DNA from 2 places in the Streptomyces sp. NEAU-YJ-81 genome. Region 1 is predicted to be linked to the other one. Evidence: riboswitches for the same ligand, from Rfam matches in the RefSeq annotation. Region 1 holds a riboswitch; the other holds the start of a gene.
What was found. A riboswitch is a leader RNA that binds a small molecule or an ion and turns the genes downstream of it on or off. The one in region 1 is predicted to bind cobalamin.

Region 1 (7,713 bases):
GCAGACACATGCCCGCGTCGGCCCATTGGGCCGGTCCCATGCGGCGGTCGAGGTAGCAGAACAGAGCGGTGGGCGCGCCGAAGCAGTCCCAGTTGGCGGCGACGGCCCTGTGGCGCGCCCGTTGATCCTCCCGTGGGATACCGAGCGCGGCGTAGCGCCGCTCGGCGGCCTCGGCGCGGCGCTCGCGGTACGGGCTCGGCAGCTCGGGCGGGTACATCGGGTACTCACGCTCGTCCCCGGGATCGTCCGCGGCCACGCGCTCGGCGGTGCGCTTCTTGAGCTCGGCCAGCGGGGCGCCGGTCACCACATATGTCCGCCATGGCTGGAGGTTTCCGCCGGACGGTGAGCGGGCGGCGGCGGAGAGGACCCGCTCGAGCACCTCCCTCGAGACCGGCTCGTCCGTGAACCCGCGCACCGCTCGTCGGCTCGTGATCGCTTCGTAGACATCCATGTCGTCCTTGACGGTCGAGGGCGACGAAAGGTGACCGGTGAGTCCTCAGCAGCTCGAACGGACGTCGCCGGTCACCGGGCCCCGACGGAAGGGGGCCCGGTGACCGGCGCGGTTCGGCCGGATGTGCGCGTCAGACGTAGAGGAAGCCGCCGGGGACGGTGACGGTCCCGAAGGCCGTCACCAGCGTGACGGTCGCGGTGCCGGGCACCCCGGCCGGGGTGGTGCCGGTGACCGTGGTGGCGGTGGCGGTCACACCGGTGGCGGCGACGCCGTTGAACAGCACGCCCAGCACGCTGCCGAGGTTGGTGCCGTTGATGGTGAACGCGGTGCCGCCGGCGATAGGTCCGGTGTTGGGCGTGATGTTGGTGGGCACCGGGGCGGGCGGCGTGACGAAGTAGGTGAAACCGCCGGGGACGGTGGTGGTCCCGTTGGGGCCGCTCAGCGTGACGGTGACGTTACCGCCCGCGGGCGGACCTGCCGGGGTGATGCCGACCAGGCCGGTCCCGCCCGGGTTGATGGTCAGGATCGCCGAGGGGTTCGCGCCGAAGGTGACACTGGTGACCCCGGTCAGGTTGGTGCCCGTGATCAAGTACAGGGTGCCGCCGGTGGTCGGTCCCACGGTCGGGGTGATGGAGAAGGCGGTGGGCGGCGTCGGCGCCACGTAGGTGTACACCTGGCTGTTGCTGGTGCCGACAGTGGTGGTGACCAGGACCTGGACGGACCCGGGCGCGTGCGGCGGGGCTATCACCACGACGATGTCGTTGGTGGGATTGCCCGGCCAGCCGCCTCCGGGCCAGCCACCGCCGCCCCAGCCGCCGCCCCAGTCACCATCCCAGCCGCCGCCACCGGAACTGCTCTGGCTGACGATCTGGGCGGGCACGCCGCCGAAGGTCACGCTGATGACGTTGCGCAGGTTCTGCCCGTTGAGCTGGACGAGGTTCCCACCGGCGGCGGGGCCCGAGTTGGGCACCACGGACAGCAGCAACGGCGGTCCCACCTGCGACGGGGGCCAGTTGGCCGCGGTGGGGGCGGCGGTCGCGAGAGCGGTCGAGGTCATGGTTGGTCCTCCCGGGAAGGGTTCGGGTGATATGCGCCGACGGCATGCCGATGTCGTGGGCAAGCCGCTGGTCAACGCCTCGTCGTCGCCGCGCGGTCGAGGCAGGCCGGCACCGGAGGAACGGAAAGCCGCCGGGCGGCCGGTCAGGGCGCGGAAGCGATGCGCCGGATGAGAGCGGAGCTACGGGACGAACGCCCGGCTCCTGGATGGCCGACGAGGTATGGGGAAGCCTCGGCGGCACGTTTCCAGTTATCCACGCCCACCCCCGTCACTCAAGGTTCCGGGGCTGCCATCACTCGTTTGGCGCATCTGGGCGCGCCTGGCGGCGAGCTTGTATGACAAGCGCTCCGCTATTCGGGGGAACGCGCGGCCGGAGTATGGCCTGCCGTCCTCCACCGTGCCTCTAATGAGTGACATCGGCAGTGCCAACCCGTGCGGGACCACCCGGGGAGGGAGCGATCCGATGAGCCTCGCCGCGTTCCTCCTCGCCCTCGGCACCACCTGCCGTATCACCCGCTTCATCACCAAGGACACGCTGGCGGCGGGGTTCAGAACCTGGGTCGCCGACCGCTTCGGCGACGACTCCCGGCCCTCCTACCTCGTCAACTGCGGCTGGTGCACCAGCACCTGGGTCGCCGCCGCCATCGCCGTCTACGCCTCCTTGCTGCACACCACCGCGTGGTTCCACCTCCCGGCCACCGCCCTGACGCTCTCCTACCTCGCCGGGGTCGCCTCGCGGTGGCTGGACTGACACCGACCCGTACTGGACTCCAGGGAAAGGAACGGCAGCCATGGCCTGCAACTGCGGCGGAGGGGCACGTGGGGGCCCGCAACCCGTTGTCGTCTACGAGTTGACGCTCCCGGACGGCACGGTCCGGCGCTATTTCACCTATCAGGAAGCCGACGCCGCCAACAAGCGCGCGGGCTCCACCGGAGTGATCAACACCACCGCCCAGTGACGGCGCAGAGCTGCGAGTGACGGCGAAGACCGGCGCCGGACGCATGGCGGCCCGGCTGTCAGTGGTGTGCGGCAGACTGCGGCCATGGACATCACGATCAGGCACGCGCGGGACGAGGAGCTGGACGGGATCGGCGAGCTCACCGCCCAGGTGTATCTCGGGGACGGGCTCCTGGACTTCGGCGACAGTGATCCATATCTCACCCCCCTGCGCGACGCCCGGCGCCGGGCCGCCGAGGCCGAGCTGCTGGTCGCGGCGGACGCGGCGAGTGACGAGGTGCTGGGGGCCGTGGCGTTCGCGGTGTACGGCGGGGCGTATGCGGAGCTGGCCCGGCCCGGCGAGGGCGAGTTCCGGATGCTGGCCGTGCGGGCGGAGTCGCGGCGGCGCGGGGCGGCCGAGGCGCTGGTGCGCGCCTGCCTGGACCGGGGGCGCGCGCTGGGGCTGCGGCGGATCGTGATCAGCAGCCAGCAGTCCATGACCGCCGCCCACCGGCTGTACGAGCGGCTGGGGTTTGTGCGGGCCCCGGAGCGGGACTGGTCGCCGATAGCCAAGTTGGAGCTCACCCTGTGGGCGTTCACCGTGGAGCTGTGACGACTGGCGGCGCGCGTCCTGGGCCATGGGCTCGCGCGCGCCGGGTCACGGGCTCGTGTGCCGGGCTACGGGTTCGCGTGCGCGCCCGGCTGCGGGCTGCCACGGGCCCCAGGTCACGGGCCACCTCCGGAACGCATTAGCACATTCATGCGAAACTCCGCACCTCGCGACACAAGATATGGGGGTGCGTGCGTCGGCCGACACAAGATGTATGCTCGTCCTCGCTGTCGCCGCAGGGGAATCCGGTGGGAATCCGGAACTGTCCCGCAACGGTGTACGTGTGCGCTTATGCGGCGTGCCCGTAAGTCCGAGCACCTGCCGACGGCCCTGTGTGAACACGTCCCCCGGCCTCGAGGGTTGGGCCGATGGACGCTGCGTGGTGTGCCTGACGTACGAGGAGTGCGGCATCGGCATGCCCGTACGCGCCCATCGCACCCCCTCGTGGCCCCGGCCGAGCGAGGGAGAGCACCTCAGTGACCATCGCGCCCGCAGATCCGGTTTCAGAGCAGGCGGTTTCTCAGGCAGCGCACGACGCGCCCGGAACCGCCCTGCTGCGGACCCTCACCGGACTCACCGCCGACCTGCCTGCCACCGACCCCGGTAAGGTCGCGGCCGCCGCCCTGCGCGGCCGCCATCCCGGCTCGGACGAGGCGGAGTTGCGTGGCCTGGCGACCGAGGCGGCGGCCGGGCTGATCGCCGAGGAGCCGGAATACTCGCGGCTGGCCGCGCGGCTGCTGGCGCTCACCATCACGGAGGAGGCGGCCGGGCAGGGCGCGGTCTCCTTCTCCACCTCCGTCCAGGTGGGCCACCGTGAGGGCCTGCTCGCCGACTCCACCGCGGAGTTCGCCGCCGCCCACGCCGCACGGCTGGACGCGCTGGTGGAGCGGGCCCTGGCCGACGGCGCCGACAAGCGCTTCGGCTACTTCGGACTGCGCACCCTCTACAGCCGCTATCTGCTGCGCCACCCCATCACCCGTCAGGTGATCGAGACCCCGCAGCACTTCCTGCTGCGGGTGGCCTGCGGGCTCGCCGAGAACCTCTCGGAGCGGGCGCTGGACGATGTGGCCGAGCTGTACCGGCTGACCAGCACGCTGTCGTATCTGCCCAGCTCCCCCACGCTGTTCAACTCCGGCACCCGGCATCCGCAGATGTCGTCCTGCTATCTGCTGGACTCGCCGCTGGACGAGCTGGACTCGATCTACAACCGCTACCACCAGGTGGCACGGCTGTCGAAGCACGCGGGCGGCATCGGCCTGTCCTACTCCCGTATCCGGGCGCGCGGTTCGCTGATCCGGGGCACCAACGGGCACTCCAACGGCATCGTGCCGTTCCTGCGCACACTCGACGCCTCGGTGGCCGCCGTCAACCAGGGCGGCCGGCGCAAGGGCGCGGCCTGCGTCTACCTGGAGACCTGGCACGCGGACCTCGAGGAGTTCCTGGAGCTGCGGGACAACACCGGCGAGGAGGCCCGCCGGACCCACAACCTGAACATCGCCCACTGGATCCCGGACGAGTTCATGCGCCGGGTCGAGGCGGACGCCGACTGGTCGCTGTTCTCCCCGGTCGACGCGCCCGATCTGGTGGACCTGTGGGGCGACGAGTTCGACGCCGCGTACCGGAAAGCCGAGGCCGAGGGGCGGGCGGTCAAGCAGGTCCCGGCGCGGCAGTTGTACGCCCGGATGATGCGCACCCTCGCGCAGACCGGCAACGGCTGGATGACGTTCAAGGACGCCGCCAACCGCACCGCCAACCAGACCGCCGAGCCCGGCAGGGTCGTCCACTCCTCGAATCTGTGCACCGAGATCCTGGAGGTCACCAACGACGGCGAGACCGCCGTGTGCAACCTCGGCTCGGTCAACCTCGCCGCACACCTGGACGAGGACGGGCAGTTGGACTGGGAGCGCCTCGACGCCACCGTCCACACGGCCGTGACCTTCCTCGACCGCGTGGTGGACATCAACTTCTACCCCACGGACGAGGCCGGGGCCTCCAACTCCCGCTGGCGCCCGGTGGGTCTGGGCCTGATGGGGCTGCAGGACGTCTTCTTCCGGCTGCGGTTGCCGTTCGACTCGCCCGAGGCCAAGGCGCTCTCCACGCGGATCTCCGAGCGCATCATGCTCGCCGCGTACGAGGCGTCCTGCGAGCTCGCCGAGCGCCACGGCCCGCACCCGGCCTGGTCCGAGACCCGCACCGCGCGCGGTGTGCTGCACCCGGACCACTACACGGACGCGGTGGCCACCTGGCCGGAGCGCTGGGAGGCGCTGCGCACCCGGATGGCGAAGTCCGGGATGCGGAACTCACTGCTGCTGGCGATCGCGCCGACCGCCACCATCGCCTCCATCGCGGGCGTCTACGAGTGCATCGAGCCGCAGGTCTCCAACCTCTTCAAGCGCGAAACGCTCAGCGGGGAGTTCCTGCAGGTCAACTCCTATCTGGTGAACGACCTCAAGAAGCTGGGCGTCTGGGACGCCCAGACCCGCGAGGCGCTGCGCGAGTCCAACGGCTCGGTCCAGGAGTTCTCCTGGGTGCCCGCGGACGTACGAGACCTGTACCGCACCGCGTGGGAGATCCCGCAGCGCGCCCTGATCGAGATGGCGGCGGCCCGCACCCCGTACCTCGACCAGAGCCAGTCGCTGAACCTCTTCATGGCCTCGCCGACCATCGGCAAGCTCAGCTCGATGTACGCGTACGCCTGGAAGCGCGGCATCAAGACCACGTACTACCTGCGCTCGCGTCCGGCCACCCGGATCGCCCAGAGCGCCCGTGGCGGCGGCGCCGCGGCCACCGCGCCCGCGCCCGCCCCCATCCCCGTACAGCAGGCTCCGGCCGAGGCCGACGCGATCGCCTGCTCCCTGGAAAACCCCGAGTCCTGCGAGGCCTGCCAGTAATGTCCCCCACATCCCAGAAGAACCTGCTCGACCCGGGCTTCGAACTCACCCTGCGGCCGATGCGGTACCCGGAGTTCTACGACCGCTACCGCGACGCGATCAAGAACACCTGGACCGTGGAGGAGGTCGACCTCCACTCCGACGTCACCGACCTCGCCAAACTCTCCCCCGGTGAGCAGCATCTGATCGGCCGTCTGGTCGCCTTCTTCGCGACCGGCGACTCGATCGTGTCCAACAATCTGGTGCTGACGCTCTACAAGCACATCAACTCCCCCGAGGCGCGGCTGTATCTGTCGCGGCAGCTCTTCGAGGAGGCGGTGCATGTCCAGTTCTATCTGACGCTGCTGGACACCTACCTCCCCGACCCGGACGACCGCGCCGCGGCCTTCGCCGCCGTCGAGAACATCCCCTCCATCAGAGAGAAGGCGGAGTTCTGCTTCCGCTGGATGGACTCGGTGGAGAAGATCGACCGGCTGGAGACCAAGGAGGACCGCCGCCGCTTCCTGCTCAACCTGATCTGCTTCGCGGCCTGCATCGAGGGGCTGTTCTTCTACGGCGCCTTCGCGTACGTGTACTGGCTGCGCTCGCGCGGGCTGCTGCACGGCCTAGCGACGGGCACCAACTGGGTGTTCCGCGATGAGTCGATGCACATGGAGTTCGCCTTCTCGGTCGTGGACACCGTCCGCGAGGAGGAGCCGGACCTCTTCGACGACGAACTCCAGCAGCAGGTCACCGACATGCTCAAGGAGGCCGTCGAGGCGGAGCTGCAGTTCGCCCGCGATCTGTGCGGGGACGGGCTGCCGGGCATGAACACCGCGTCGATGCAGGAGTATCTGCAGTGCGTGGCCGACCAGCGCCTAATGCGCCTCGGCTTCCCCGCGGTCTTCGGCTCGGAGAACCCGTTCTCCTTCATGGAGCTGCAGAACGTCCAGGAGCTGACCAACTTCTTCGAGCGCCGCGCCTCGGCCTACCAGGTCGCGGTCGAGGGCTCGGTCGCCTTCGACGACGACTTCTGATGCCACAGGGCGGGCCGGACCCCGCGTGGGTCCGGCCCGCCCTGTGAGGTACGGCACACTCAGTCGTTGGGCACCGTCTCATAGCGGGCGGTGCCCTCGGCCATCTGCTTCAGCACATCCTTACGGTCGCGCTTGGAGAGCCGGTCGATGTACAGGTAGCCGTACAGGTGGTCGGTCTCGTGCTGCAGACAGCGCGCGAAGTAGCCGGTGCCACGCACCGCGATCGGCTCGCCGTCGAGGTCCTGGCCGCGCACCACCGCGTAGTCGGGGCGGGCCAGCTCCATGTAGGCCGTGGGAACCGACAGACAGCCCTCATTGGAGTCGTCCAGCACCCGGCGGTCGGCGGGCAGCTCCTCCAGCACCGGGTTGCACACCACGCCCACATGGCGAACGCCCTCGTCGTCCATGCAGTCGTAGACGAAGACCTTAAGGTCGACACCGATCTGGTTGGCGGCCAGGCCCACGCCCTCCGCCGCCCGCTGGCTGGCGAACATGTCGTCGACGAGCCGCGCCAGCCCCTCGTCGAACACGGTCACGTCCCGGCACTCCTTGTGCAGGACCGGGTTGCCGTAAACGGTGATCGGGCGGGCGGTGCCGCGCTCGCGGAAGGCCCGCTCACGCTCCTCGCAGTCCTCCGTGTCCACGATGAAATCGTCGACCACCTGCTGTTTCGTCCCTTGCTGCGACATCGTCCGCCGTGTGCCTTCCCTCAACCGTGATGCGTCGCCCTACAGGGTACGGGCACGACGCG
Region 2 (7,713 bases), on a different contig from region 1:
CTCCAGCGTGGGCAGCCACAGCTCGCGCTCCTCGGCGGTGTCGAGGTCGCGGTGGTGGATCCAGACCTGGATGCCCACATGCCGCTCGCGCGCGTAGTCCACGAGCTGCGGAATCCAGCTGTTGCGCGGCCAGTCGGGATCGGTGACATCCCACTGGTCGGGGTCGAAGTACCAGCCCGCGTCCACCACCACATACGGCCAGCCGCGCTGGGCCGCGTAGTCCACGTACCCCTTCTGCATCGACAGGCTCTGCCCGGCCGGCTTGCCGCCCGCGAGCCAGGTCCACAGCGCGGGCCCGGGCCGGATCCACGAGGTGTCGGCGACCCGCGACGCGGGTGCCAGATCGTCGGTGAAGGTGGACTGGGTGACGGTCCCCAGATCGCCCACGATCAGCGCGCGCCAGGGCGTGCTGAGCGGTCCGTCGGACGTGACCCGCTGATCCCAGAGTCCGATCCGGTACGTGGGCTGCCCCTGCTGATGGATCAGCCGGGCGGCGGAGTAGCGGCCGGTGAGATCCGACTCGGCGATCAGGGCGTAGCCGCCCGCCGTCTCGAAGAGCGCCTGGGCCATGTACTCACCGGTGGGCGCGGTCGCCGCGGTGTACTCCTTGAACAGGTTCTCGTTGTCCTTGCGGTAGTCGCCCAGCCATGCGGCCGCGTCCGACGGCAGGGTGAAGGCCGAGGTCTCGCCAAGGACATCACCGCTGCCGGACGGCAGGACATAGCGATAGGCGACCCCGTCGTCCGAGACCCGCACCACGAGGTCCAGCCGGGCGCTTGCGCTGCCCCGGAACCGGAAGCGGGTCTCGGTCATCCGCGCCGTGCGCGAGCGCTCCTTGCCGACCGTCGACCGGTAGCGCTCCACGACGGTGCGGTCGTGGCGCCCCAGATAGCGCAGCCCGTGCGACAGATCCGCCCGCTCGGTGACGATGCCCACGGGTGAGGGCTCGACCACCGTCCGTCCGCCCCGGGACACCTGGAGCGTCAGCGTTCCCGAGGCTCCGTCGAGCCGCAGTTGCGCGAGGGGACCGGAGTGGGGTGAGGGGCCGCGCACGGTCCAGGCGGAGTCCTTCGCCTGTGCGGGCCCGGTGATGAAGAGCGTCATGGCCAGGACGCCGCAGAGCAGAAATGCCACAGCGGAGCGTCGGTAAGATCTCGGCATCGTTGCCTCCCGAGGCGGATACGTTACCGAGTCATCCGATAACTGGGGAGGGGTTGAGCGGCATTACGCCCCGTCAAGGGTTTTTGGCGCATGAGAGATCGGATCTATGGCTGGGCCGCTTCCCGGGACGGAGCCACGGGTAAAGGGCTGGCGGATGGACCCGCGCACGGTCCGGACAGGGAGGCGCACACGATGAGCGGCACGGCTCGACCTGGCGACCCGGACCGGGAGACGGCGGACCGGGAGACGGCGGACCCGGATCCCGACCCGGACCCGGCGCCCGCCGAGCCCGAGGGCGGGGAGCCCGCCTGCTGGCTGGATCGGGTCTGCGCCGACTGCGGCGCGATCCAGGACACCGCGCCCTTCGCCCGCTGTGCGCGCTGCGGAGCCCCGAGGGAGTGAGCACACGGGGCGTCCGGTCGCCGGCCCCCGGTGCCCAACTCCCTTGGGCGGCCCACCAGGTACGGTCTGATCATGACCGCCGGAGCGCGGGTGCCGGCCGCCGGAGACCGCGGCCGCCGTACCCCGCCCGGACGACCCACGGCATCACGGACCAACGGGGGGCTTCGCCGTCGTGTTCTCCACCTCCACCTCGGACCCGCCGTCCCCCGCGGGGGCGGCCCACATGGTCGTCTGCGGTGACGACGCGCTCGCCCACCGCCTCGCCGCCGAGCTTTACTACGTCTACCGGACGCGGGTGACGGTCGTCATCCCCGGCGGCACCCCCCTGGCGGACCCGGCCGGGCGGCAGGTGGCGGGATGGCGGCCGGGCGGCCGTACCTCCGCGCTCTTCGGCCGGTTCAGCGCGGCCGTCGGACGGGTCCCGCTGCCCCGGCAAGCCGCGGACGACCCCGCTCCGGATGGGGGAGTGCGGGTCATGGAGGTCCCGGCGCTCGACGAAGAGGTGCTGACCGAGGCGGGTGCGGAGCACGCGACCGCGCTCGCCCTGGTCCATGACGACGACGAGGCCAACATCCACGCCGCCCTCCGCGCCCGCCGCCTCAACCCCCGCCTGCGGCTGGTGATCCGGCTCTACAACCGCAAGCTCGGCCAGCATCTGGAGGAACTCCTCGACGAGGCGGCGCGGGTCGCCGATCCCGGGATGGACGCGGCGGAGCTGGACGCCACCACCACCGTACTGTCGGACGCCGACACCGCGGCACCCGCGCTGGCGGCCACCGCCGTCGCGGGTACCAGCAAAGTGCTCCAGGCCGACGGGCTGCTGCTGCGCGCGGCCGAGCGCACCCCGCCCGGCCCCGACGAGGTGGCCCGCCCGGGGCTGTGCACCCTCGCCCTGCTCTCGTCCACCACCAGCGACCCCGGCGGCAGCGAGGGCTCCGACAGCAGCGGGGACGAAGGTCCCAAGCTGCTGCCCGGAGACGAGGAGGTGGCCGCCGCCACCGGACGCGACACGGTGGTGCTCGAGGCCGTCTCCGCCACCGGCCCACCGCTGCCGCCACGGCGGCTCGGCACCCGCAGACTGCCCCTCGCCTCGCTGTTCTCCCGCCGGCTGCGCTGGTCCGTCGCCGGAATGGCGATCGCCGTGCTCGCCCTCACCATCGCCTCCTGGCAGCTCACCGGAGCCGGTCTGCTCCGCGCCGCCTACCTCACGGTGCTGGACGTGCTGGCCATCGACGACCCGGCGCTCGACGAGCCCACCGGACGCAAGGTCCTCCAACTGCTGTCCGGGCTGACCGGACTGCTCATGCTGCCCGTCCTGGTGGCCGCCGCGCTCGAGGCACTGGGCACCTTCCGTACCGCCTCCGCGCTGCGCCGCCCTCCGCGCGGCCTCTCCGGCCACGTCGTGCTGCTCGGGCTCGGCAAGGTCGGCACCCGGGTCCTGGCCAGACTCCGGGAGATGGACATCCCCGTGGTGTGCGTGGAAGAGGACCCCGGGGCGCGCGGCATCCCGCTGGCCCGCAGGCTGGGAGTGCCGACGGTGATCGGTGATGTCACTCAGGAGGGCGTCCTGGAGGCCGCCAAGATCCAGCGGGCACGCTCCCTGCTCGCCCTGACCAGCGTCGACACCACCAACCTGGAGGCGACGCTGTACGCCCGCTCGGTCAAGCCCCGGCTGCGGGTGGCGCTGCGCCTGTACGACGACCGCTTCGCCACCGCCGTCTACCGCACGCTGCGCGCGGCCCATCCGCGGGCCCTCACCCGCAGCCGCAGCGTCTCCAGCCTGGCGGCCCCGGCGTTCGCCGGAGCGATGATGGGACGTCAGATCCTCGGCGCCATACCGGTCGAGCGCAGGGTGCTGCTCTTCGCCGCCCTGCATGTCGCCGGGCATCCGCAACTGGAGGGGCGTACCGTCGCCGAGGCGTTCGCGCCGGGCGCCTGGCGGGTGATCGCACTGGACGCGGCGGAACCCGCCGACCGGCAACGCGACCTCGCCGCGGCGCCTCCTTACGACGGCGCCACCCAGGCGCCCTCCCTGGTATGGGATCTGCACCCCGGCTATGTCCTGCGGCCGCACGACCGCGTGGTGCTGGCGGCCACCCGCCAGGGCCTGGGCGAAATCCTCGCGGAGGCGGCGGCCCGCCGCAACTGACGTCGAGCCGCCCACGGCGCTCGCGGGAGCGGGGGCCACGTGGTGTGGCGGTGCCCGGGATGCGATGATGCCGGGCGACAAAGGCGACGGCGGAACGAGGAAGCCGGTGTGAATCCGGCGCGGTGCCGCCACTGTGATCGGCGAGCGGATCCCGAACAGGTCACTGCCCGTACGCGCGGGTGGGAAGGCCGGGACGAGCATCGACCCGAGAGCCAGGAGACTCACGCGGTCGCCTCCTCGACGGGGTGTGTCGATGTGCGGCTCCGCCGCGTGGGGGGCGGACTTCCCCGGAGGAGGGTGATGCGGCATGCCTGTCAGGCCGACCGACCCGGTGCCATGCCGGGTGACCGTATGCCGGGACTGCTGTTGCGGCAGCCCCAAGGTGACCGGAATCGACCATGCGGCACAGCTCGCACGGCTCGGTGAGGAGGCGCCCGTACGCGTTTCCGAGTGTCTGGACGTCTGCGATCAGGCCAATGTGATCGTGGTGCAGCCGTCGGCGGCCGGACGTGCCGCCGGGGGCAGGCCGGTGTGGCTCGGCCTGGTCAACGACCCGGAGGCGACAGAGGACGTCGTGGCCTGGGTCACCGCGGGCGGCCCCGGCGTGGCGCCGCTGCCCGACATCCTCGATCTGTACGCCTTCTCGCCACGGCGGCGCGCCTCGCCCGAGCCGTCATCCGGCGGGCGCTGACCGGCCGAAGTGCCCTACGGCTTCGGGGAGTTGCTCATTGGGAGCAGGAGTCTGGCGGCCCCGCACCCTGTGGGCTACCGTCGGTAACACGTTGCCGTCGCGGCAACCCCCTTCGCATCTCCCGCACCCTCCGAACCCCCTTCCGGAAGGCAGCCCATGGAGAACTCCACAGAGAATGCCGCCTCGCTTGCCGGGATCAGCCGCCGCCGCGCCCTGACGGCGGCGGGCGGTGTGCTCGCCGGCGCCGCGCTCGCCCAGGCGGCGGGTCCGGCCTTCGCCGCCTCCGGGGCGTCCTCGGAAGCGGACGCCATCGTGGTCGGCGGCGGGCTCGCCGGGCTGGTCGCCACGGCGGAACTGACGGCCGCGGGACGCAAGGTGCTCCTCCTCGACCAGGAGCCCGAGAGCAACCTCGGCGGCCAGGCGTTCTGGTCCTTCGGCGGCCTGTTCTTCGTCGACTCCGAGGAACAGCGGTTGATGGGCATCAAGGACTCCCACGAACTGGCCTGGCAGGACTGGCTCGGCACGGCCGGCTTCGACCGCGGCGTCTCCGATCCCGGCGGCCAGGACTACTGGGCCCGCAAATGGGCCGAGGCGTACGTGGACTTCGCGGCCGGGGAGAAGCGGTCCTGGCTGCACGGGCTCGGCGTGCAGTGGTTCCCGATCGTCGGCTGGGCCGAGCGCGGCGGCGGCCTCGCGGACGGGCACGGCAACTCGGTGCCGCGCTTCCACGTCACCTGGGGCACCGGTCCGGCCGTGGTCGAGCCGTTCGAGAAGAAGGTGCGGGCCGCCGCGAAGGACGGGCGGGTGACCTTCAAGTTCCGGCACCGGGTGGACGATCTGGTGGTCACCGGCGGTGCCGTCACCGGGGTCAGCGGCGCGATCCTGGAGCCGAGCGACGCCGCCCGCGGCAAGCCCACCTCGCGCACCGTGGTGGGCCAATTCGAGCTCAACGCCCCGGTGGTGATCGTCACCTCCGGCGGTATCGGCGCCAACCACGATCTCGTACGGCGGAACTGGCCCGACCGGCTCGGCTCACCGCCGAAGTTCATGGTCACCGGCGTCCCGGCGTATGTGGACGGCCGGATGCTGGCGATCACCGAGAAGGCGGGCGGACGGATCGTCAACCCCGACCGCATGTGGCACTACACCGAGGGCCTCAGGAACTACGCCCCGATCTGGCCGGGCCACGGCATCCGCATTCTGCCGGGCCCCTCGTCGATGTGGTTCGACGCGAAGGGCAAGCGCTTCCCCACCCCCGACATCCCGGGCTACGACACCCTGCACACCCTCGGGACGATCACCGCCACCGGCTATGACTACTCCTGGTTCGTCACCACCCAGAAGATCATCGCCAAGGAGTTCGCGCTCTCGGGCTCCGAGCAGAACCCGGACCTGACCAACAAGGACATCCTGCAGCTCCTCTCCCGCATCTGGCAGACACCCGAGCCGATCCAGCGGTTCCGGGACAAGGGCGAGGACTTCGTCGTCGCCAACACCCTGCCCCAACTGGTCGCGGGCATGAACAAGTTGACCGGCGACAACCTCATCGACCTGGCGGACCTCACCCGGCAGGTCGAGGCCCGCGACCGCGAGATCGCCAACCCGTACACCAAGGACGTCCAGGTCATGGGCATCCGCAACGCGCTCGCCTACCCCGGGGACACGCTCAGCCGCACCGCCTCCGCACACCGGATCCTGGACCCGTCCGCCGGACCGCTGATCGCCGTGCGCCTCAACATCCTCACCCGCAAGACCCTCGGCGGCCTCCAGACCGACCTCTCCGGCCGCGTCCTGGACGCCTCCGGCAACCCGATCACCGGTCTGTACGCGGCCGGTGAGGTCTCGGGCTTCGGCGGCGGGGGAGTGCACGGCTACCGCTCCCTGGAGGGCACCTTCCTCGGCGGCTGCCTGTTCTCGGGCCGCGCCGCGGGCCGTGCGGCCGCCGCCGCGACCGCGACCTGAACCGGCGGGCGCATCGGCGGTGGCGCACCGGGCACATGGCAGACTCCTCCTGCGGTCCGCGGGCGGCCGGGAGCATCCCCGGCCCGTCAAGTCGCCGGGGCAGGGAGGGTGCATGGGCGGGGACGATCCGCATATCCATGTCGAGTCGAAGGTCGTCCGAGGCGTCGCCGCCGTCCGCAACATGATGGCGTCCACCTTCGGCCTGGCCGGTGACCTGCCGAGCCGCATCGCCACCGGATGCGGGCTGCGGGCGCCGTACGCGATGACCTCTCCGCGTCCGGAGAACGTCACCTGCCTTGCCTGCCGTGAGTACGCGCGGCTGGAGCATCTGCGCTTCGCCGACGAGCTCGAACGGCTGGGGCGGATGCCCGGCTCGACCATCAGCACGGCTCAGGCGAAGCTGGCCGCGGACCGGCATCGCGACCTCGCGGAGCGGTTTTCCATCGCGGAGTGATGGGGCGGTCGGCGGAGCGTTCGCCGCCCGCCCCGCTCGTCGACGGACTCCGCTACGGCACCCGCCCCGGATCCGGCTGGGCAACCGTGTGCTCCGCCGCTGTGCGCTGTGGCGGCGTCACGCCTTCCGGCCGCTGTCGGCGCCGCCTGGAGACGGCTGTGGGGGCGGTGAGGACGGCCAGGCAGGCGAGGACGAGCGCGATGCCGGTCCAGCCCACGGCGGGCAGCCGTTCGCCGATGACCAGCACGGCGAGGACGGCGGCGACGGCCGGTTCGAGCAGGGAGAGCGTGGTCGCCGTGCTCGCGGGCACATGCGCCAGTCCCCAGCCGAACAGGACGTAGCCGGTGAACATGGGCACCACCGCCATGTAGGCACCGACGGCCAGATTGGACCCGGAGTCGAGGAGTGGCGCGCCGGTGACCAGGAGGACGGGCACGAGGAGCAGTCCGCCCAAGCCGAAGACCGTGCCCATCGCCGCGCGGGAGGCGATGCCGTGGGTGATCAGCCGGTGCGCCGCCCAGGAGTAGAGGGCGTAGGTCGTGGCCGCGATGAGGCCCAGCCCTACGCCGAGCATCGTGGCGGCCATGGATGGCTGCCCCCGGTCGCCGGGGTCCTGGGCGGCTTGGGCCGCGCACAGCATGAGGGTGCCCAGGAGGCCCAGGGTGGCGCCGAGTGTCCAGCGGCGCGTCAGCCGGCGCCGGTCCATGACGCGTTCGATCACGGCTGAGGCCAGTGGCGCCATGCCGATCGACACCACCGTTCCCACCGCCACTCCGGCCAGGTGCATCGAGCTGTAGAACGCCAAGGGGTAGACCGCGACCGCGAACGCGCCGAGCAGTACGGTGCCGCGCCGCGCACGCAGCCGAGGGGCCTGACGGGCGATGCGGGGGGCGG

Region 2: linked by a shared signal. The riboswitch ahead of J5X86_RS28270 ((2Fe-2S) ferredoxin domain-containing protein) and the one ahead of J5X86_RS20460 (ribonucleoside-diphosphate reductase subunit alpha) in region 1 are both predicted to bind cobalamin.

Annotation. Positions count from the first base shown of each region.
Region 1 covers NZ_JAGFNO010000008.1:229,152-236,864, reverse strand. Annotated here, with positions in the region: gene J5X86_RS20485 (nitroreductase) at 1-451, opposite strand, end outside; gene J5X86_RS20480 (IPT/TIG domain-containing protein) at 582-1,508, opposite strand; gene J5X86_RS20475 (hypothetical protein) at 1,972-2,259, shown strand; gene J5X86_RS20470 (hypothetical protein) at 2,300-2,467, shown strand; gene J5X86_RS20465 (GNAT family N-acetyltransferase) at 2,552-3,058, shown strand; cobalamin riboswitch at 3,253-3,396, shown strand; gene J5X86_RS20460 (ribonucleoside-diphosphate reductase subunit alpha) at 3,532-5,946, shown strand; gene J5X86_RS20455 (ribonucleotide-diphosphate reductase subunit beta) at 5,946-6,962, shown strand; gene def (peptide deformylase) at 7,022-7,651, opposite strand.
Region 2 covers NZ_JAGFNO010000015.1:86,757-94,469, forward strand. Annotated here, with positions in the region: gene J5X86_RS28255 (glycoside hydrolase family 97 protein) at 1-1,161, opposite strand, end outside; gene J5X86_RS28260 (hypothetical protein) at 1,354-1,563, shown strand; gene J5X86_RS28265 (NAD-binding protein) at 1,787-3,712, shown strand; cobalamin riboswitch at 3,806-3,935, shown strand; gene J5X86_RS28270 ((2Fe-2S) ferredoxin domain-containing protein) at 4,020-4,403, shown strand; gene J5X86_RS28275 (FAD-binding dehydrogenase) at 4,560-6,365, shown strand; gene J5X86_RS28280 (hypothetical protein) at 6,478-6,819, shown strand; gene J5X86_RS28285 (DMT family transporter) at 6,872-7,713, opposite strand, start outside.